DNA from 2 places in the Bradyrhizobium genosp. P genome. Region 2 is predicted to be linked to the other one. Evidence: riboswitches for the same ligand, from Rfam matches in the RefSeq annotation. Region 2 holds a riboswitch; the other holds the start of a gene.

Region 1 (11,581 bases), 1.9 Mb from region 2:
TCGCTTCAGATCTGCAAGGTCGGCCAGGCCGTCGAGTAGCCCTAGAGCCTGCAGGGTGGCGGCATAGATGCCGATTCCCACGCCAGGATCCCCGGCCTCGATCCGCTGGAGCGTGCTTCTCGACGTGAAGGCTCGATCGGCGACGACGCCCATCGGCAACCGACGTCGCTTGCGCGCGTCCTGAATGTCGGCTCCGAGTTTGCGGAGGGCGCGGCGGACGCTGGCGGAGGGACTATGGGGCGTAGGCATTTTGTAAACTTCGTGATGCACTAACTGGCCTTTATGTAGCATGAAGCTTACAAAAGTCTATAAGCAAAAGAGGTAATTAGGTAGGGATTGGTTGAGCGTGCCCGGAGCTTGGGTGTGTCCTTTTTTTGAGAATCGGGGACGTGGTAGTATCGACTAGGCTCCCGGCAGGAGCCCGCCGCCCGTCGTAGCGAAGCCGTTGAGGCGCTGTCCTGATCAATTGTTCCCGCCATGTCATGTCGGGCTCGAGAGGTGGCTGACGGGCGACGCTTCGCTAAGGGCCGGGAAGACGTGTTTTTCGACCTCTACTATCACGAACTTCCCGAGAGCGGCCCGCTCGCTACGGCACCCAAAAGCTGGGATCGGCATATTGAAAGTCTTACATTTTGTCCGGCACTATCCCGATTGCCCACCCGGGTTGATCCACAGCTGCGAGTCGGATAGCCCTTGCCGGGCCGACGCAATCAGGTCCCGCATCTCGGCCGCCCGCCTCAGGAACGCGCGGCGAATGGATGTCGAAGACGCCGGGTTCGATATCGTTTGGATACTTGTAGCCCTTGAATGCGTCGAGCAGCTCCATCTTCGAGCGCGACGTCTCGATTGAAATGACGTCGGCGTCCATCGCCGCTATCGCATATGATATCGTTGAACTCCGAATAGCGCATATGAGTATGAATCTGCGTTTCGTTCGCGCCGCCGGACGAGCAGATACGGAAGCTGTCGACAGCCCAGTCGAGATAGGTCTTCCACTCTGATCGCAGCAATGGCAGTCCTTCGCGAAGCGCAGCTTCCTCGATCTGGATCATGGTCGCGCCGGCCGTCTCCAGATCGGTTACCTCGTCCCGGATCGCGAGCGCAATCTGGCGGCATGCCTCGCTGCGGGAGATGTCGTCACGAACGAACGACCAGTTCACGATCGTCACTGGCCCGGTGAGCATCGCCTTCATCGGCTTCTTGGTCAAGGACTGCGCGTACCGCCACCAATCCACCGTCATCGGCTTCGGCCGCGAGACATCGCCAAACAGCATGGGAGGACGGACGCAGCGCGAGCCGTAGGATTGGACCCAGCCGTGCTTCGTGAATACGAAGCCGGAGAGTTGCTCACCGAAATACTGCACCATATCGTTACGCTCGAACTCGCCATGCACGAGCACATCTAACCCGATGTCTTCCTGCCAGCGTACGGCGCGCGCCGCCTCTCCTTAAAATTGCTCGTATTGTGCGTCGCTCATCTTTCCCCGAGCATGCGCGGCGCGGGCGTTGCGGACATCCGCCGTCTGCGGGAACGATCCAATTGTAGTCGTGAGGAACGCTGGCAGAGCGAAACGTTTGCGCTGGACCTCGGTGCGGTTCGCAAACGAGCTGGTGCGGCGGCGCATGGTCTCGCCAATTTCCGCCATTCGTCGGGCGACAGTCGGGTCATGGATCTTTGGCGACGTCTGGCGGGCCGTCGCCGCGAGGTCCGAGCTGGCTACCGCATCCGCGACACCCTTGTCGCCGGCGAGCGCCCTTGCCAAGACCGCAAGCTCGCCGATCTTCTGGACGGAGAAGGCAAGCCAGCTCTTCACATCGAGATCGAGATCGGTCTCCAGTTCAACGTCGATCGGCACGTGAAGCATCGAGCAGCAGGATGCGATCTGTACGCGATCTGCGCCGAGCTTCGCGATGGCGGGTGTGAGCCGATCAAGGAGCGCCGAAAGGTCGGAACGCCAGACATTGCGGCCATCGACGACGCCGAGAGAGACCACGAGATCCTTCCGCGTTTCGTCGACCACCGCGCTCAGCTGCTCAGGCGCGCGGACAAGGTCGAGGTGAACGCCCGCAACCGGCAAGGCCAACACGGTTTCCAGGTTGTCGCCGACAGCCCCGAAATACGTGGCCAGCATGATCTTGAGGCCGGGGACGTCCTTGGCGAAGCGTGCATAGGTCCGGTGCAGTGCAACGCGTGACGGGCGATCGAGATCGAGAACTAGACACGGCTCATCGAGCTGAACCATTCAGCGCCGCGCTTCGTCAATTCCTGGAGAACCTCGACATAGACCGGCAAAAGATCATCCAGCAGCGACAGCGGATCAAGTGCCGGATCGGCGCTCTTGCCGAGCTTCAAGAATGTGACAGGGCCGACCAGAACCAGACCAGTCTGATAGCCTGGGCTCTTCGCCTCATCGTATTCCTCGATGGGCTTGCGTGAGGACAGCCTGAAGGTCTGGCTCCTGTGAAATTCCGGCACCATGTAGTGATAATTGGTGTCGAACCACTTGGTCATCTCCGCGCTGCCGTGCTGTGCCCGTGATGGGCGTGGCCGCAACTCGCATCGTGCCCATCGTCCTGTGCGCCGCGCGCCATGGCGAAGTAGGTCTTGAGCGAGACGGGTCCCGTTTTCCAGCCGTAAGAGTCCGGAATGGCTCCGACCATGACGCTGGTATCGAGCACCGGATCGTACAGCGAGAAATCGCTCGACGGAATCACGGTGGCACCGGGAGATTTCTGCCGAGCCCAGTTGGCAACGCGAAGTCCGGCCGCAGCGTCAAGAAGTTGCTCTTCGCTGATTTTTCCGGCCCAATAGCTTTCGAGCGCGAGCTTGAGTTCGCGGCGCGGCCCGATCCGGGGCGTGCCGAGTGTTGCAACAGGAAGTGAGAGAGTAGACATAGCTTTAACCCCATGGTTGTGGGGGCAAAAGGCCATGGCGGACGGCGGGCAGAGAGCCACCAAAGCGGCAACTGCTTGGCGTACCACCGGGACACCCCGCCCGTGGACGATCATGTTGTCGGGGCAGGTCTCCTGGCTCGCGGGTCATCGCCTGCATCCGGCCTTCCCGAAGCATTTGCTTCAGTGACTTTTGTGGATGCAGGCTCGCCGCCTACAGTTGCGGGGGCAGCGCCGGCATTGCATCGATCCTGGATTGATCGAGAGCGCACCGGCTTCCCTCTTAGCTCCAGATCAAGCGGGACCTGGAGAACCTCGACAGCTTGGATTATCTGCGACAGGACCGTCGCGTCAACCTCTCGAACGTTTTCTTCGACGCGGTAGACCTCCATCGCCGGCACCGCGGTGGTGCAACGAGCCAATTGACCCCGGCTTTGACAAACTTCTGACATCATCTGTGACGGTTCTCCTTACGGAGATCAAAAGGGAACGTGGTGCGGGATTTCCCAACGCCACGGCTGCCCCCGCAACTGTAAGCGGCGAATCTTTCGTCATATGCCACTGGGAATCTGGGTCCTGGGAAAGTGACGTCGAGGAAACGACCCGCGAGCCAGGAGACCTGCCGCAGCCGTTGTCACACGCGAAGATGTCGGTCGGGGAGCAACGGTCCATCCGCTGATGGCAACTTGGCGTCAACTGGGATGCGCAACGCGGGAGCGCTTGCACTCTTGCCGCGCCCGGCCGGGTTCTTTTTACAGCGATCAGTGCAGTTGCGATGATCACGATAGCATCGGTCGCATGCCGTCGAAGGTTGGAGTAGTTTCAAAGATGCTCGGGACAACCGCTGGATCAGCCAATTAGAACTGCCGCCAAAAGCGCTGCGGCCCTAAGGTCGGCATTGCGAACATCATCCTTGAACGGATGTTTGAGTTGGATCGAGAAACCGCGGCCATCACTCAATACACCGGTTGTCGTGTCCGGTTGAAAACACTCATGTCCGTAATCGGACGCCGAGGCGCAAGTATTCCGTCTTCGCCGCTCGCGGCACATGTTTCTGGCCTCTTTTGAAGCAAGGCGCGTTCGCCTTTGGTGGCACGTCGATTGCTAGTGCACAGTGATGGATCCACACAACAATCGGATTCGCAGCGTCGATTAGGAGGAAACCAGATGAAGCGCGGTCTCCGTTCCGAAGATCGATTGCCCCCAGGGGAGCGGGGAAGCGAACAGAAGTTGTGCGGGAGCGCGCTGGATCGGGCCGAGTTCGCCGACCGACTCCGCTTTCATCACATCGGGGAGTTCGCGCATCTTTTTTTCGAGGGATACTAGCCCACCGCGGCGCTCGAAGCATTCCTGGGCGCCGCTTCGCAGCAGACGGGCAATGTTCGCATCGGCTGCGACATCGGCCTATCGTCATCGAACGAACTGAGCCGCCCTCGCGCCTTGCCTGCACGCAAAAGCTAAAGGAGTCCAAAAGATGCGCGCGCCGAGCTATTCCGAGACTCTGGAATTCGCGATCGACAGGTCGTACGACATTAATATTGACATGCTGAGGTCGCGAAATTTGCACCTTGACGCGTTCAACGATTATCTCGTCGCTACATATCCGCCTCTTAAGGCAATGGGGGACTTCAATCCCGAAAAGCTGTTGGATCGGATTGCGTCGTCAATTGATCTGTATTTCCACATCCCCTTCTGTCATCAATATTGCACCTTTTGCCACTTCGGCAAGCAGATCAATCCACCTTCCGAGCGAATCGAGCGTTACTTGGCGGCTTTGGAAAAGGAGATGAGTTGGTCGGACGCGGCGCTTGCCGGCAGAACTATCGAGACGGCCTTCATTGGAGGCGGCACTCCTTCATTTTTGACGAACGATCAACTCAAAACGCTATTTGGCATGATTAAGCGGCGCTTTGATTTATCTAAGTCCGAAGTGAGTTTCGAATTACATCCCTCTCTTGGGACGCAAGCGGACGCTGCAGATCGCGTATCGACCTTACTGAGAGGCGGCGTAAATCGCTTCGTTCTCGGTGTTCAAACTCTAGATGAAAGTATTTTGCGGATCCTAAACCGCGGGCACGGTGTAGATGAGGTGATGCAGACAGTAAAGTTGCTTAAAAACATGAGCGTTGAGAATCTATCTCTTGATCTCATGTATGGGTTGCCGCAGCAAACGCTCCGAAGCTGGTACGACTCCCTTATCGGCCTGCTCGATATGGGAATAGAGAAGTTTAACGTATTCCCATTGATGTTTAAATCGACGGACCCCGTTGCTCGCCATTTGGCCAGCGGACGATATCAGTTCGCCGGGGCTAAGGAGCGCATCATAATGCATTTCATGGCGGAGCACATCCTTACGAGCCTCGGCTATCGCCATGGGCCGATTTTCTATTGGACTAAGAGGTCGCAGCCGCACTCCGTTCAACAGACCCGCAAATACGATTCCTGGAACGACAACAATCTGGTCCCGTTTGGGGTTAGCGGATTTGGTTACATGAGTCAGTGCCAGTTCTATAACGAGGCAGATCTGGATCGCTACTTGAACAAGGTTGAGGCGGGCGAGAAACCGGTGTGGAAGGGTGTCGTCCTGTCGCAAGACGAGCTCATGCGCAGAACGTTAATATTCGCTTTGCGAAGCAGCGGCGTGTTGCTCTCCCGCTTCGAGCAGGAATTTGGGGTATCCCTTGAGGAATACTTTGCTCGCGAGCTTAAAATCTTGAATGAGGCAGGGCTCATCTGCATTTCAAATGATGGCGTGCTTTCGTTGACTGCGTCCGGCATTGTCAATTCGGGCGCAGTATCGTTGCAATTTTTCTCGGATAATGTGCTTGAGCGGGTCGCATACAATGACAGCAGGATAACAGACAAACGGACTGATCTTATCGAAAAGCACGATTACTCGCCGGCCGCAAGATACGGGTCAAGTGTCGAGATGAAAGCTGTTTTTCAATGACATCGTGGATGTCCTCAGCTATGGCCGATAGTGGTTCGTTTGCCGCCCGGAACAGCCGCCGCTCTTCTCGCAGAGCATATTTTCTCACCTGACCGACAATATTGATCGCAAGCAGCGAAAACGCCCGCTTGGGCTACTCAGCAATTTTGTCGTCGAACAACTACCGCACTGTATTGCGGAGATCAAATTCACTGAACGACCGAACGAAGCGGTTCAGGCCCTTGGACGTACCATAAGCGCAACCACCGCGGAGATGAACTATGATGCGCTGTTACTGAGTTTGCCGCAGTCCGATTTCGAGGTCGCCAAGACAGACATCCAGTATCTCGTCAATTGCGCTTATCAGATGTCGGCGTTTGCCCGCCTCCCTTCCTGCGACGCCGAACTGACCGTGGGAATGGCATTGAGTCGCCTGGCGCGCTTGGCTTGTCAGCGGCAGCCTAGCATTGGGGTCTTGTCCTATGAGGATATGATCCTTACCAATCCGGTGCAGAGCGACGCACGCGTATATTGCCTTGGCGCGGCCGGCGTGGAGGAGCGCGATTTTTGCTTAGGCCATCAACTAATCGAGAGTGAATTTCAGTCAGCAATTGACGCTCTACTTGAGTTGCGTGATGTGGCCGGTGCGGATGCGGGTCAATGTCTTGCGCGATGCCTAGAGCGCCTTGAGTCGGCAAGTGGTGTTCTGACTGGCTTTGATGAACGTATGTCTCCGGACCTGTTTAGCCAGTTTCGCGTGTTTTATGGAAAAAATCCTTACAAGAATACGCTTGGCCCAAGCGGCCGGTTCTCAGCCCGCGTCGTGGCGGTCTCGGTGCTACTCGTCGGTGAAGAGCTGTTCCGCCAAAAGCCTCAGTTTTATAGGGACCTATATCGACTGTCCGAATACTATCCGCAGCGATGCATTCGCGAGGTATTCCGCTGGCTGTCGCCAGACAAGGGGCGCGTGTGGTTCAAGCCAGGTTGGCTGGAAGGGAAAGCGGACTTTCCCAGGTTTGCAACCATATCGCCCGTGATAGAGCGCCACGGCGGTGAAATCGAAGGGTTGCGCGCATCCTGTGTTTGTGCGCTGGATCGGTTTACCCGGATGCACCGTAGTGCGGCTCTAAAATATACGGTTGAGCCAGGTCGACCACTTGTCGGTGTTGAAGCGACGGAAAGTATAGAGGCTGTCCTTTCTCAGAGGTTGTTGACGCCAAGCCCGTCCGTAAGCCGAAGGTAGATTTACCTGGGCAAGCAAACAGCAATGCCGAGGCGCAGGCGTCCAATGCTACTCGAAAGGCGATGGTCAATGCCCCAGGACGAAGCGATCTTTCGTCGGTTCGATTCAGCGGATGCCGATAACGTATGGCATCTGCATAGAACCGCATCGGAGGATGTTAGTGTGTGTGGCCCGGAAGGCACGTGGGAGGATGATTTACGGAATATCGGGGAGGTATACATCGGGTCAGGCGGTGACTTCATGCTTGCGCATATTGGTTGCCGTCTCGCTGCCATGGGTGGACTGAAACCTATTGATGATGGCGTCGTAGAGTTGAAGCGTATGCGGGTCGATCCCGCCTTTCAACGACGCGGACTTGGAAGAAGGATTCTTGGTGAGTTGGAGTCGCGAGCCGTTGCGCTGGAATTCAAGTCGATCGTACTCGACACGACAACGATCCAAGTAGGAGCTCAAAGACTTTATGAGAGCGCTGGCTATGTTCGCCGCAGGAAAGGGATGCTACACGGATATGCGGTGATCTGTTACGAGAAGCGGCTCACCGCCCAGGATGATCCCTTCTAGAGCATTTTCACAATTGGTGGAATCGGAGGATTCCCAGCGCGGTTGCTCCATGATTCAGTTTCCGCATTGATTCGAGGCGGAGGCTTTGATGGGAGCACCTTATTCTCAAGATTTGCGTGAACGGGTCATTTCCGTCGTCGACGGCGGAATGGGAGCGTATCAGGCAGCGCCGCTGCTGCGGGTCAGCGTTTCCTACATTTACAAGGCGCTGGGGCGTTGGCGGGCGACTGGCGAGACGACGGCTCGCCCGTCGGGCCGCGGGCCGGCTCCGAAACTTGCTGCTCACGATGAAGCGCTGCGCCAGCGGATCGTGCACAAGCCAGACGCCACGCTGGAGGAGATCCGGGCGTGGCTGCTGGCCACGCACGACGTGAAGGTCAGTATCGGCTGCTTGTGGAAGCGCCTGCGCCAGCTCGGCCTGACGCTCAAAAAAAGTCACTGAGAGCTGCGGAGCAAGATCGGGCCGATGTCGCCGAGGCGCGTGTGGAATGGCGCGCCGGTCAGGCGGAATTGAGCCCGGAGCGCCTGGTCTTCATCGACGAGAGCGGCGCGTCCACCAAAATGACCCGGCTTTACGGCCGCTGCGCGCGCGGCAAGAGGCTCGTTTGCACAGTCCCGCACGGCCATTGGAAAACAACCACCTTCGTCGGAGCTTTGCGCCAGGACGGCATGACCGCGCCGTGCGTCTTCGACGGCCCGATGAACGGCGAGACATTCCTCGCCTGGGTCGAGCAGTTCCTCGTTCCGACGCTGCGGTCGGGCGACATTGTCGTGATGGACAATCTGTCGAGCCACAAGGTCAGGGGCGTCCGCGAAGCCATTGAGGCGGCCGGTGCGATGTTGCGCTATCTGCCGCCATACAGCCCGGACCTCAATCCGATCGAGCAGTTCTTCGCCAAATTAAAGTCCCTGCTGCGCAAGGCAGGCGCACGAACTCTCGAAGCCCTCGACAACGCAATCGCCGACGCCCTTACCCGCTTCTCGCCAACAGAATGCCTGAACTTTCTCGCCGATGCCGGTTATCGTCACCAACCATGAAAACGCTCTAGATGACCAAATAAGATTGGCAGGCTGCGTAATCCTTTTCGCGCCGCAGATGGCTCTATAATGCAGACCCGGCAATCCCGGCCATCGAGTGAGGGGATGGACAACGGGAGTAGCTTCGGCAGTCTTGGCCATCTCGCAACGTATTTTTTGCGGAAGGTCGTGCGGAAATGGTCGTGTATTGGAATCATTTCATGGAAAACCTGGCTGCGCTGGAAGCCCGAGCAGGAGCCGGCCGGCGCTCTGCAGCGTTCCTTCGCTGAGAAAGGCGTGCTGGGCCACCACAAAGCTGTCGCACATCGCCCCCGCTAGATTGTGCGTGGCGTAGACTGATTTGGTTCCGCCGAGACCGCAGGCGATCTTGGCGACTTCGGCGCTGCATCGTGCGGCATTCGTCGCGGCGAGCCGCATCAGCATCACCGTGGTCAGATTTGCCGCGCCATTGAGCGCTTCGTTCCACAGCTCCTCGGTGGCCTCATAGAAGAAGGAGCGGGCGGAGCGCAGCATGGCCTCGGCTCTGGCTATCTCCAGCTGGATATAGCCGCGGTCGGCCATAACGGGCGCTCCGGTGATCGAGGGGCGGCTCCTGGCCATAGCGATGACATCGTCCAGCGCGGAGCGAGCAATACCGATGCCGACGATCGCAAGCACCTGCGCGGCGAACGCGACGGACGGGTAACGGTAGATCGCTGCATCGAGCGACGTCCGGCCGCCGCGGATCAGGGTCCATTCCTCCGGCACTACGACATCCCTGACCACGAGTTCGTGGCTGCCGGTGCCTTGCAGTCCGATCACGTCCCAATTGGAGCGGATTGTCACCTTATCGGCCGGCATCACGGCAACACGCGGAAGGCCCTCGGTTGAGTCGCCTTCCACCGTGATGCCGACGCCGATCAGGTCCGCACCGGAAGAGCCGCTGCCGAACTGCCAGACGCCGTTGACGATAAATCCGTCGGTGCAGCGTTTGGCCGACTGCAGCGGGAAAAGCCCGCCTGCGTACACCACGTCGGGTCCGTTCGCATATATGCTGCGAAGCGTCTCAATGGGGAGCGCGGCGAGATAGCAAGCGGCACTGCCGAAGCTTGCTACCCAACCTGCGGAGCCGTCCGCCTCGGAAATGCGCTCGATCATGCGGCAGAACTCAGCCGGCGTTCGCTCCTCGCCGCCGAAACGCCTGGCGACCATCGCTCGATAGACGCCAAGCCGCTTAAAGCCGTCGATGATATCGTCTGGGATCTTCTGCGCGACGACGAACTCAGACCGACGCGCCCGGATCTCGGCGAGCAGGCTCGACAGAGTTGTCGCGCCTGGCTTGCTTGTCGTTACGCGCTTATCCTCGAGTGTCGGCTCCCTATCCTGGCCGCTCATAATGGCGCTCCGCCTGCTAGAACCAATTTGCGAGGAAACGTTTCGCATTGCTGCCGGGCACTGTACTCTTGTGCCAAGCCGACAACGAACCGCGCCGCGCCTTCACGCACTCTCGGTGCAGTCTAGGTGGGGATCCTCCGAGCCCACCTTTAACGTGTGCTCGTAGCGGGCAGTCGGCGCACCACCGCGGTGAATTCAGGCACAACCACAAAGCGAGATCCGTCCCGAACGTCATCGGCCAGCAATTGCTTGAGCGACGCTTCTCCACGCTCGCGCACGACGCCAGGCGAGAGCCCATCTGGGCTACAGCCCTGAGACGCAAATCGAAACGATGTTCCCGGTCCGGCACGCTGTTATCAAGCAGACTCATACGATACATCGTTCTGGGAGACTCTCGTTTACACACCCGAACAAGTTTCCATTTGCGGATATGCAGACGAACCGACTTGCGCAGGCTCTTTTGCCAGGAAAATGCCGCCTCATGAAGAAAATTAGGGAGCCAAGCTCCTCGGTTTCTTCGGAACCGACCGAATGATATGCCGCACTCGGTTTGACAGTTGGGCAACATTAACAAGTCAACGAACCGGTCTAAATCGAATTCCATCAGATTCATGCCTAAGCCAATGTGTGCATTTCCGCTTCCTTCATCAGTGCTAGTTGATGAAGTCAGGTTCGGTCCGCTCCAGCATCCGCCTGAAGGCAGCCCATTCAATATCAGATGTTCCCTGCACTTCGATGCTGTCGTAAAGATCGGCGTATTGCTGGGCGGTGTGGCAGGTGACTCCTTCGGAGAGAGGCGCAATTCTCGCGCCCGTAGCCTGGATCGCCAGCTGCGCAAGGCAGGAGCGCTCGAGATTGTGCATCAATTTGAAGGCTTCGGCGACCGAGCGTCCGCAGGTGATCATGCCGTGGTTGCGCAACACCATCACGAACTTGCCGCCAAGATCGGCGACAAGACGGGCGCGCTCATCGAGATTGAGCGCGACCCCTTCGTAATCATGATAGGCGACACGTTCGGCGAACTGCAAGGACCATTGATTGAGCGGCAACAGCCCCTCCTTCAGCGATGAAACCGCAACGCCCGCGATCGTGTGGGTGTGCAGCACACAAATCGCATCCTTGCGCGCCGAGTGGATCGCGCTGTGAATGGTGAAGCCGGCCGGATTGATGCCGAGCCCGAGGGGATCGTCGACAATGTTGCCGTCGATATCGACCGTGACGAGGTTGGAGGCGGTCACCTCCTCAAAGCGCAGGCCGAACGGATTGATCAAAAAACGGTCATGACCGTCGGGAAGGCTCGCCGAGATGTGGGTGTAGATGCTGTCATCGAGACCGAGCCGGTGAACCAATCGATAGGCTGCAGCTAGGTCGATTCGCCTCTCCTGCATTGCGTCTTTGACGGCGGACGTCGGCGCATCTCTTGTCATGGCTTCTCAAAACCTTCCGTTTGTCACGGTGGCCGCCGGACCACAGCGGACCAAATCAATGGATTCCTCGGTCGGTGGCTGTTGGACCGCCCTGACCGTGCCCATCCTTCACCGTGT
Region 2 (11,581 bases):
TGGCAAAGGATTGCCGATAGATCGCCGCGCCATTGGTCTCATAGGTATACGGCATCAGCGGCCTCCCATCAGCATGGAGGGATTTGCGACGATGGCGGTACCACTCAGCCCGTGCATCACAGGCATATCTCGTGTCGAGCCGCCACGGACGACGTCAAAACCCTCGCGCGTTGCAACGAGCGTGATATCAGCCGAACCGGAATGGGCACAGCCCTTGGCGCAACCGGAGACGTGTAGCCGTGCATCGGCCGGGATGTGCGGTGCCAGCGCAGACGCCAGCGCGCGCGTATCGGCGTGGGCTTCACCACAGCGCGGAGCGCCGCTGCAGGCGATCACCCTCAGCACGGGATCATCGGCCCGTGTGATGAGGTCCGCCCCACAGAGCATCTCGCGCATCCCCTCCACCAGCAACATCCGCCATGGCGTCAGGCGAATAGCTTGCGCGTGAGTGGCGAGATGGCCGAGCGTCAGATGCGGAACCTGTCCGAACGCAACCCCGACCATCGCGCCAGGCGGACAAAGTCCGGGAGCCGGCTCGGCCGATTGACGCGCCGGTTTGGCATCGCCGCGAAGGGTTTTTGGCAGGCTTGCGCCCTCGGCGATATGGGCTGCCATCCGTCGCCTTTCGCTCTCGCCTCCGCCTGACGTGACGAACCATTCGGCGAGCGCGAGCGCGACCGGCACAGCCTCGCCCCGCGTGACGGCGCGACCAAGTTTTGCACCATCCGCCCGCACCATCAGGCCGCCGGCGCCATCGCGCTCGATCCGGACATCCGCAGATGCGCCGGCGAGCGTCCGCTCGCTGCCATCATCGATAGCGAAACCGAACTTGGTCGGGAGATCGAGAGGAGTACTGGCAAGACCGAGCTCAAGCTCGGCCGCAAGCGACGAGGTGTCGTCGCCAGCTGACCAGAATGGTGTCACCAGGACATTGCGTCGGGCTTCGGTCTCAGGATCGGGGTCGAGCAATCCGAGCCTTGCGAGCCCATCGATCAGGGGCGGATACCCGTGATCACCGACACCGCGAATCTGGAGATTGGCGCGGCTGGTCAGATCGATCAGACCGTTGCCGTACTGCCCGGCCAGATCGGCGATTCCCGCCGCCTGCTTTGCGTCCAATCTTCCGCCGTGCGGGCGAACACGGACCACGAGCCCGTCACCCGACTGCATCGGCCGCAGGGCGCCGGGGCACCAGGCCTTGATCGCAACCGCGCTCATGAAGCCTCCCGCAGCGATGCCGCGATCGAATTGCGCCGCGTCTGCCACAGCGACGCCTCATGCAACCGGGTGAAGCAGGTTTCGATCGCAGCCAACGCCGCCGGATTATTCCGTGCCATGAAGGCGCAAACGTCGTCATTGCCCAGCGTCGCGTCATAATAGAGATCGAACAGATGCGGAGGCACCGCGCCGGCAAGATGGGCGAAAGCGGCCATATGCTCGAGCGTCGCGGTGATCTCGGCGGCACCACGAAAGCCGTGGCGCATCATGCCCGCGATCCAATCCGGGTTGGCGGCACGCGCGCGCACCACCCGCGATATTTCCTCGGTCAACAGGCGGGCACGCGGCTGATCCGGCCGCGTCGCATCGAGGTGATAGAGCGATGGAACCTTCGAACCAAGACGCCCGGCGGCGGCCGCAATGCCAGCTTCATGCGCGGCGTAATCCGCCGCCAGCAGCAGGTCGGTCTCCGGCAGATCCTGGGTGTGGACAAAGCTGTCGGCCGCGGCGAGCCTTGCCTCGATGCCGGCGCGGTCGGGCCGCATTTCGCCGTCGGACGCAAAAGCCCAGGACGACGCCGACAGCCAGGCTTCGCCGGCTGCCTCGCGCGATTCCTGCGTGAAGACATCAGGAACCGAGGCGATGCCGACGCCATAGTGTCCGGGACGAGGCCCGAACACGCGCGACACATGCTGTCGATAAGGATTGTCGTCACCCTCCTCGCCGCGTTCGCACAACGCCTCGGTCGCAGCCTCGAACAACTGGGCAAGGCCCGGAAAGACATCGCGGAACAGCCCCGACACGCGAAGCGTGACGTCGATGCGGGGACGGCCGAGCTCGGCCGGTGCGACGATGTCGTAACCGGTCACGCGGCCCGATCCGTGATCCCAGCGCGGCGCGATACCTGCGAGATGCAAGGCCATCGCGAAATCCTCACCGGCCGTGCGCATTGTCGATGATCCCCAGAGATCGACGACGAGCCCTTTCGGCCAGTCACCGTGATCCTGCAGATGGCGGCGCAGCAACTCGTCGGCAAGCTTGACGCCTTGCGCATGTGCCGACGGCGTCGGCACGGCGCGCGGATCGACGGCAAACAGGTTGCGTCCAGTCGGCAGCACGTCGCCGCGCCCGCGATAGGGAGACCCCGATGGGCCCGGCGCAACCCGCCTGCCGGAGAGCGCATCGCGCAACGCATACTTCTCGGCCTCGCCACAATCGCCACGGCCGAACACATGCAGACCGTCGCCGAACTGGCTTTCCTTGAGATCGCAGACAAAGCGATCGATTTGTGGAATGGCTTCGGCCGCAGAGACCGAGGCGGCAGGCCCCAGATCCTCCTCCAGCCCGGCCATCCGCGCTTCCTCGCGGATATCAGCGATCAGACGCTGGCGCCGCGCGGGATCAAGCCCGTCGGCAGTCGAATATTCATCGAGCAGCTGCTCGAGCCGGCGCAACCCCTCCGGCAACGCGGCTTGCGCCAGCGGCGGCGGCAGGTGACCGATCGTGACGGCGCCGATCCTGCGCTTGGCCTGCGCCGCTTCGCCGGGATCGTTGACGATGAAGGGATAGACGATCGGCATGTCCCCGATCAGCGCCTCCGGCCAGCAGGCGGAGGACAGCGCAACGGACTTGCCGGGCAGCCATTCCAGCGTTCCATGCGCGCCCATGTGGACCATTGCGTCGGTGCCTTGCTGCCGGAGCCAGAGGTAGAACGCGACATAGGCATGGCGGGGCGTGCGCGAGAGGTCGTGATATTCGGCGCCGCGATGACCGAGGTCACCGCGTTCCGGCTGAACGGCGATGATGGACTTGCCGCATCGTATCGCCATGAAAGGAAATTCGCCGCTACGGCAAACGGGATCATCCTCCGGCGCACCCCAGGAGCTCGCGAGATCGTCACACAGCGAGCGTGGAAGGCTGGCAAGTGCCGCGCGATAGTCGGCGATGCTCCACGTCAATGTCTGCCGCAACAGAACGTCGCCCAACGACTTGACCGTCTCGACATCAAAGTCGGCCGCGCCGAGATCCGATAGCAGCGCATCGACCGAGGCGAGCGCATCGAGCCCGACAGCATGTGCGATCTGATGGGGGCGGCCCGGATAATTGGATAGTATGATCGCGAGACGTTTCTCGCTGGTCGGCTTGCTGGCAAGCCCGTGCCAGGCGGTCACACGTGCTGCCGCAGCCGCCACACGCCCATCGTCCGGCCGGTGCGCAAGATGGGCAAATTGCAGATCCGGATCGCGCTCACCAGCGGACTTGAAGCTCACGACACCCGCAAACAACCGCCCGTCGACCTCCGGTAACACCACGTGCATCGCCAGATCACCGGGGGAAAGACCGCGAAGCGAGCCAGCCCAATCGTCACGCTGCGCGGTGGACAATGCGACCTGGAACACCGGGCATGATGCGACATCGAACGGCGTCGTGCCGTCGTCACCGACAGCAGAGAAGGCGGTCGCATTGACAATGGCAGCAGGAGGACATTGTTCAAACCGGGCACGCAGCCAATCGGCGACGCCAGGTGCCTTCAGCGACACGACGAATACGCCGCATGCATCAAAGCCTTTCTGCCGCAATGCCGCGATCAAAGCATCGACCGGCGCCATATCACCGGCCGCAAGATATGATCGATAGAAGGTCACCAGCGCCCGTGGCCGGCCATCCGATGCTGGCAGCACCGCGACGACGCCACGCAAAGGATCGTAGAAACCGATCTCGGGAAGATCGATTTCACCGACGACCGGTCCGGCATAGAGTCCTGACGCCAGTGCCAGCTGGGCAAGCACGGCCTGCGCTGCGACAGGACCGCTCTTGTCACAGAGCACCTTGAGCCTGCGCAGCGTCGAGACCGGCAGTGTGGAGAATTCATCCAGCCGCGGGTCGTCACGGCCATCTGCCGGCAGCACCGCGAATGCAATGTTACGGTCTTTCGCCAGGCGATGCAGGGCGGCCAATCCGTACGACCAGTAAGGTTCGCCTCCGATCAGCCGCACGAGGATGCCCCGCGCCCGCGACAGCGTCCGTTCGATATAGGTGTCGACCGACAGCGGGTGGCGCAACTCCACCAGATTCGCCAGCCTCAGCGATGGCAGCGCGCTGCGGCCTCGCCGCCAGCCGGACGCGAATACGGCGAGATCGCTGTCCGAAAACGAGAGCACCACGAGATCGGCCGGATCCTGGCCGAGGTCCCTTGGTGTCGCGGTCTCCTCAAGCCCGCGGCTTTCCCGGAAGACGACGTGCATCAGACACCTAGACGCGCCCTGATGGCGGCTTCATCGATATCGCCGTGTTCGCCGATCACGACCAGCTTCGACTGCCTCGGCCGTGCGCCCCACGGCATGTCGAACTGGTGCCTCACCCGCTCGCCGACCGATTGCACCAGCAATCGCATCGGCTTGCCCTCGACTGCGATGTAACCCTTGGCGCGCAGCACATTCTGCTCGCGCGCCAGTCCCTTGATCGACGCGACCAGCGCATCGACGTCCACGATCTCCGGAAGATCGATCACCACGGAATTGAAATCGTCGTGTTCGTGGTCATCTTCGCCGTCATGGTGCGACGGACGCGCAGCGAGATCATCCTCCGCCGCGGCCCCAATGCCCAGGATCAGGCGTGCATCAATCGTCCCGTCCACGACGGGCAACATTGGCACCTCCCGCGGCATTTCGGCCCTGATTGCCAATTTGGCTGCCTCGAGCCCTTTCGAACCCGCCAGATCTGCCTTGGTTAGCAATACAATATCGGCACACGCGATCTGGTCCTCGAACACTTCCGACAGCGGCGTCTCGTGGTCGAGATTTTCGTCCGCCGCACGCTGCGCGTCCACCGCAGCGGGATCCGGCGCAAAGCGGCCGGCTGCGACCGCCTCCGCGTCGGCCAATGCGATCACGCCATCGACCGTGATCCGCGAGCGGATCTCGGGCCAGTCGAACGCCTTGAGCAACGGCTTCGGCAACGCGAGCCCCGACGTCTCGATCAGGATGTGATCGGGCTTCACGGGGCGCGCGAGCAATTGCTCCATGGCCGGGATAAAATCATCGGCGACGGTGCAGCAAATGCAGCCATTGGCGAGTTCGATGATGTTTTCGGTCGGACAATTGGCGTCGGCGCAGGACTTCAGGATGTCGCCATCGACGCCTTCGCTGCCGAACTCGTTGACCAGCACCGCGAGCTTCTTGCCGTTGGCGTTACGGATCAGGTGCTGGATCAGCGTCGTCTTGCCTGACCCGAGAAAGCCGGTGATGACAGTGACCGGAATTTTGGTGAGCGTGTTCATTCTGCGGCCTCTGGCACGACGGCAACGGGTGGAATCCGGGCAAGCGACTGCTTGCGAAAAATCTCCGGACGGCTGCGCCACGGCACGATGCCGTTAGGCGCCGCCGCATAGGCGGACGCACCGGCGATCACATCCGTCGCGTTGGCGGCGGACAGCCGGCCGTAGACATAGGACCAGCGCCCCGGAGCGCTGAGCGCGACCGAGCAGCCTTGGCTGCACGCGGAAAGGCATTCAACCGGAACCAGCGTGACACCATCAGGCACACCCGCATCGAGAATTGCGGAATGCAGGCGCGCACCGGGCGTCACCTCACCTTCCTCCAGCGTCTGGCCAGCGCGGCAGGTGGTGCAAACATGAAGTGTAACGGTCATCGCCCTTCCTGGATTAACGACGGGAGGCGATGAGGCACACGAACCCATCTATAAGGTTCGTTCCCCGTCGCGGAACACCCCGTCCGCCGGTCTCAAACATCACGCTGGCAGGTCTCCCGGCTTGCGGAGCAGGGTTTCCACCCTTCGATCCCCGCCTTCCCGACCCCATTTGGGGATCAGTGGCTTTGGACATCTCTCCGGTCACGGTCGCGGGGGCGGCTGCTCTTCGGACCAAACCTTGCGGCTTCGGCCTATCGCATTCCCTCTTCGCCTGTCATAGGACAGGAACCAACGTAAACCCACCATTCGTCCTGGCCCAGAACTTGTCAAGGCAAAGGAATGTCAGATGAATTCTGATCAACACCCCGGCGACGAAGCCGTCGGCAGCGAGGCGTCGCTGGACGATCGCCACGCCGCCAAGATGGCGAAAAAGAAGGTCGCCCGGGACAAGATCATGGCGACCAAGAGCGGTGAAAAGGGGCTGATCATCGTTCATACCGGCGCGGGGAAGGGAAAATCCTCCTCCGCCTTCGGCATGATCGTCCGCTGCGTGGCGCACGGCTTTCCCTGCGCGGTCGTGCAGTTCATCAAGGGCGCCTGGGACACCGGCGAGCGCCGCCTGCTCACCGGGCATTTCGGCGATCTCTGTCAATTCCATGCCATGGGCGAAGGCTTCACCTGGGAAACACAAGATCGCGCCCGCGACGTCGCCGCGGCGCAAGCCGGCTGGGAAAAGGCTAAGCAACTGATCTCCGATCCGGCCTTGCGCATGGTCGTGCTCGACGAGATCAACATCGCGCTTCGTTACGATTACCTGGCGGTCTCCGACGTCGTCGCGTTTCTGACGACATCGAAGCCGCCGATGACCCACGTCGTGCTCACCGGGCGCAATGCCAAGGAGGGGTTGATCGAGATAGCCGACCTCGTCACCGAGATGACACTCGTGAAGCATCCCTTCCGGTCCGGCATCAAGGCCCAGCCGGGCGTCGAATTCTAGCGGAAGCCGAGCAGGCAAACGCCATGGCGCGCGCATTGATGATCCAGGGAGCAGGCTCGGACGTGGGCAAATCGCTCATCGTCGCGGGACTGGCGCGCGCCGCCAGGCGACGCGGCCTGCGCGTGCTGCCGTTCAAACCGCAAAACATGTCGAACAATGCCGCTGTGACCGTCGACGGCGGCGAGATCGGACGTGCGCGGGCGTTGCAGGCGCTGGCCGCTGGCGTCGAACCGCACACCGACATGAATCCGGTGCTGTTGAAGCCGGAGACCGATGTCGGCGCGCAGATCATCGTGCAGGGAAAGCGTGTGGCGACCGCGCGCGCGCGCGAATATACCGCGATGAAGCCCTCGTTGATGGGCGCGGTGCTGGAGAGTTTCGAACGGCTGAAGGATCGCGCCGATCTCGTGCTGGTCGAAGGGGCCGGCAGCCCGGCCGAAGTCAACTTGCGCAAATCCGATATCGCCAATATGGGCTTTGCGCGCCGGGCCAACGTCCCCGTCGTGCTGATCGGCGATATCGACCGTGGCGGCGTGATTGCGCAACTGGTCGGCATCAAGACGGTCATCGATCCCGAGGATGCCGCGATGATCCAGGGCTTCGTCATCAACAAATTCCGCGGCGACCCGACGCTGTTCGACGATGGCTACCGGTTGATCGAAACCCGTACCGCTTGGCGTGGGTTCGGGGTGCTGCCCTGGTTCGCCCGCGCCGGCGAGCTTCCAGCCGAAGACGCGCTCGGGCTCGGTGAGGCGCGCAAGCCCGGCCAATGCAAGATCGCCTTTCTTGCGCTGTCGCGGATCGCGAATTTCGACGATCTCGATCCGCTGAAGCTTGAACCCGGTGTCGATCTCGTGATGGTGCGCCCCGGGGAAGCCATCCCGGGCGATGCCAGGCTCGTCATCCTGCCCGGCACGAAATCGACGCGCGGCGACCTCGCGTTTCTGCGCGCCCAAGGCTGGGATATCGATCTTCTGGCGCATTGCCGCCGTGGCGGTCACGTGTTGGGCGTTTGTGGCGGATACCAGATGCTCGGACGCAGCGTGGCCGATCCCGATGGAATCGAAGGGACCGCCGGCGAAACGCCCGGTCTCGGACTGCTTGACGTCGCGACCGTCATGACCGAGCAGAAAACGCTCACGCGGGTGACGGCCGTCCATGCCGCCACGGATCAATCGATCAGCGCCTACGAAATCCATATCGGGCATACCGACGGCCCCGATCGGGCACGCCCGTTTGCGTCGGTTGGCGGAACGCCGGAGGGCGCTGTCTCCGGCGATGGACGCATCCTGGGCAGCTATCTGCATGGACTGTTCGCGTCCGACAGCTTCCGCAAGGCATTCCTCGCGCAACTCGATATTCCCGTCGCGGACCAACCGTACGGTGCAAGGGTGGAAGGCGCGCTCGAGGCGCTCGCCGATCACATCGAAGCTCATCTCGATGTCGCGGGGATGCTGGCGCTCGCTCGTTGATCGTCAGCGCGACAGCACGACGGCGAGCCGCGACCATTCCGTTTCGCTGCCGGGCAAACCCAGGCGGAGCCATCCCGGTCGTTGCTCGAAGACGCGCGACCAGATATGGTCACGCGCAAGCATCTTCTGCGCGACCAGCGCATCGCCGGTCTCGTAAAGCCGGAACAGCGGCGTGCCGCCGACCAGTGTCCAGCCTTGCGGTCGCACTTCCTCATCGAGCCTGAGACTGTCGTGCGCCAGGCGTGTCGATGTCGCCTTTGCCCAGGCCTTGTCGCGCAACGCCCGCCGCCCGATGGCAATCGCGGCACTCGACACCGGCCAGGGACCCGCCATTGCTGCAAGCGCGGCGATCTCGCGCTCGCCGCAGATCGCAAAACCGAGTCGCAGGCCGGCAAGCCCGTAAAACTTTCCGAACGAACGCAAGATCAAAAGCCCCGGCCGTGCCGCCTCAGGCGCCAGCGAGAGATCAGGAACAGGGTCGGCAAAGCTCTCATCAATCACCAGCCGGCCGACGCGCGGCAGGAGCGCCAGCAGATCGCTCGGATCGTGGCGCCTGCCGTCGGGATTGTTGGGATTGGCGACCACCGCAAGATCAGCGCCCGCGAGCGCCCCGAGATCGGAAACTTCGGTAACGTCCCAGGCGGAGGCCGATAGAGCCGCAGCGTATTCGTTGTAGGTGGGCGCAAGGATGCGCGCCCGGCCGCGAGAGGACAAATGCGGCAGCGCTTGGATGGCCGCTTGGGCGCCCCCCATCGCGATGATCGGCGCATCGGTGGCGTAGGCGTGCCGCGCCGCGTCATGAAGCGACTCGATGTCGGATCGCGAAGGCAGAGCCTTCCAGATTCCCGGTTCGACATCGACGGATGGATAAGGCAGCCGATTGATCCCGGTCGACAGGTCGATCCAGTCCTCCGCACGGCCGCCGAAGCGCCGCTGAGCGACATCGAGATTGCCACCGTGCTCACGCATCTGCCGTTCCCTCACACGACGGCCAGGATCGCAAGCGCCACAGCCAACAGCATCATGGCGCGACGATAGAGCTTTAATCCCCGGCGGATATCGGCGGCATCGGGATCGCGCGCGCTTTCGTTCAGCCAAGGCTCATTCGCAACGCTTCCGTGATAAATCCGGGGACCACTGAACCGCACGCCGAGCCCACCGGCCATCGCCGCTTCCGGCCAGCCCGCGTTCGGAGAACGGTGGCGGTTTGCATCTCGCAGCATGCACGACCACGCCTGCAACGGCTGGGGAGAGAGCAGCACGAAAAGAAATCCGTTCAAGCGCGCCGGGATAAGATTGGCAAGATCGTCGATGCGGGCGGCAACCCATCCAAAGGCTTCGTGCCGCTCCGTGCGATGACCGATCATCGAGTCGAGCGTATTGATCGCCTTGTAGCCGACAATTCCCGGCAGCCCGAACAGGGCGCCCCAGAACACCGGTGCCACGACGCCATCGGACGCATTCTCGGCCAGGCTCTCGATGGTCGCGCGCGCAATGCCGGCACTATCGAGCGTGGCGGGGTCGCGTCCGACGATGTGCGCGACCGCCAGACGTGCGCCGGCGAGATCGCCGGACTCCAGGGGATCCGCGACCGCCGCGACGTGATCATCGAGCGAACGCAAGGCAACCAGCGGCCACGCCAGAATTCCCACCAGGATGACGCGGGTCCATCCCGAGGCCAGCACGAGCTGAACGGCCCAACCGAGCGTGGCCGCCAGCGCAATCACCAGGATAGCTGCCGCAACGCCGGCCGCGCGACGGAATGCGGCCGTGTCAGACGTCCGGTTGCAGGTGGTATCGACGACGTTGATGACCCAGCCGAGCCAGGTCACGGGATGGCCGACACGCGCAAACAGCCAGGCCGGCCAACCGATCAGGGCATCCACCGCCATCGCCACCGCCATCGCTCCCGCAAAGCCCACGCTTTGTCTCCCGCCTCGATCTCTCCTGATGCGCAAGACCCCGGCCGAGCGCAAGCCCCGCGCGGCTGATTTCAGCTTTGTCTTTCATCGCGATTGGTGATTACTGCTGGGCCGACAGGAGATCATGATGGCCGCGATTTTGGTAACGGGCGGAGCTCGATCGGGAAAGAGCCACCGCGCCGAACTCCGCGCGCGCGCCTTTCCGGGTCAGCCCGTCTATATTGCCACGGCCGAGGCGCTCGACGCGGAAATGGACGAACGTATCGCCAGGCACCGCGCGCGGCGGGGAAGCGACTGGATCGAACGGGAAGTGCCGCTCGACCTCGTCGAGGCACTGAGCAAGACCGACGGCGGCGGCGCGAGGCTCGTCGATTGCCTGACGCTCTGGCTGTCAAACCTGCTTCATGCCGAGCGAGACTGGTCGCAGGAGGTTACACGCCTGGCCGAAGCGCTGGCCCGCCAGCGCAGCCCGGTGATCCTGGTCACCAACGAGGTCGGCCTCGGCATCGTGCCCGACAATGCGTTGGCGCGGCTATTTCGCGACGCCGCCGGACTCATGAACCAGACTATTGCCGGCGTCGCAGACGAGGTGGAATTCGTGGTGGCCGGCCTGCCGATGAAGCTTAAATGACGTGCTGCATCAACCGCCTTGCAGGTACCATGGCGGCCCCCCTCCTCCAGACGGGACGACGATCCTGATGGTCTCATTCGACGATACGTTTCGCCGTCAACTCCACGAGCTGTTCGTGTGGCGTCGCGACGTGCGTCGCTTTCGATCGGACCCGCTGCCGGGCGGCACCATCGAACGGCTGATCGAGATCGCCTGCCTTTCGCCATCCGTCGGCCTCAGTCAGCCGTGGAGGTTCGTCATCGTCGAGGACAGCGCGAGACGCCGCGCCGTGATCGAGGATTTCAGGGCATGCAATGCCGAGGCCCTGCAATCCTATTCGGGCGAACGCGCGGCAAAATATGCGGCTCTCAAGCTATCAGGCCTCGAGGAAGCACCGGGCCACCTGGCCGTATTCGCGGAAAAGACCGAAATCATCGGCGCCGGTCTCGGGCGCGCAACGATGCCCGAAACCACCGAATATTCCGTCGTAGCCGCGATCTGCTCGATGTGGCTCGCCGCTCGCGCGGAAGGCATCGGGCTGGGCTGGGTATCGATCCTGAATCCAGCTTGCATCGACAAAATTCTCGCCGTGCCGGAGTCCTGGAAATTCATAGGCTATCTGTGCATCGGTTACCCCGAGGCAGAGCTTGACCGACCCGAGCTCGAGCAGGCCAGGTGGGAATCACGACGGGGTTCGGGTGAATTCACAATC

The links. Region 2 has a riboswitch for cobalamin ahead of ACP2YO_RS03830 (DUF1636 family protein). Riboswitches for the same ligand answer to the same signal wherever they lie in the genome.
Region 1: linked by a shared signal. The riboswitch ahead of metE (5-methyltetrahydropteroyltriglutamate--homocysteine S-methyltransferase) and the one ahead of ACP2YO_RS03830 (DUF1636 family protein) in region 2 are both predicted to bind cobalamin.

Annotation. Positions count from the first base shown of each region.
Region 1 is NZ_CP188195.1:2,626,665-2,638,245, forward strand. It holds gene ACP2YO_RS12715 (helix-turn-helix domain-containing protein) at 1-249, opposite strand, end outside; partial or broken gene metE (5-methyltetrahydropteroyltriglutamate--homocysteine S-methyltransferase) at 661-2,895, opposite strand; cobalamin riboswitch at 3,001-3,225, opposite strand; cobalamin riboswitch at 3,337-3,533, shown strand; gene ACP2YO_RS12725 (hypothetical protein) at 4,045-4,197, opposite strand; gene ACP2YO_RS12730 (coproporphyrinogen-III oxidase family protein) at 4,367-5,842, shown strand; gene ACP2YO_RS12735 (hypothetical protein) at 6,096-7,064, shown strand; gene ACP2YO_RS12740 (GNAT family N-acetyltransferase) at 7,134-7,625, shown strand; one part of gene ACP2YO_RS12745 (IS630 family transposase) at 7,714-8,050, shown strand; one part of gene ACP2YO_RS12745 (IS630 family transposase) at 8,050-8,663, shown strand; gene ACP2YO_RS12750 (acyl-CoA dehydrogenase family protein) at 8,862-10,037, opposite strand; gene ACP2YO_RS12755 (class II aldolase/adducin family protein) at 10,691-11,464, opposite strand.
Region 2 is NZ_CP188195.1:775,909-787,489, reverse strand. It holds gene ACP2YO_RS03850 (precorrin-8X methylmutase) at 1-55, opposite strand, end outside; gene cobG (precorrin-3B synthase) at 55-1,218, opposite strand; gene cobN (cobaltochelatase subunit CobN) at 1,215-4,463, opposite strand; gene cobW (cobalamin biosynthesis protein CobW) at 4,463-5,497, opposite strand; gene ACP2YO_RS03830 (DUF1636 family protein) at 5,494-5,868, opposite strand; cobalamin riboswitch at 5,958-6,176, opposite strand; gene cobO (cob(I)yrinic acid a,c-diamide adenosyltransferase) at 6,215-6,865, shown strand; gene ACP2YO_RS03820 (cobyric acid synthase) at 6,889-8,337, shown strand; gene cobD (threonine-phosphate decarboxylase CobD) at 8,341-9,306, opposite strand; gene cbiB (adenosylcobinamide-phosphate synthase CbiB) at 9,318-10,259, opposite strand; gene cobU (bifunctional adenosylcobinamide kinase/adenosylcobinamide-phosphate guanylyltransferase) at 10,387-10,890, shown strand; gene bluB (5,6-dimethylbenzimidazole synthase) at 10,958-11,581, shown strand, end outside.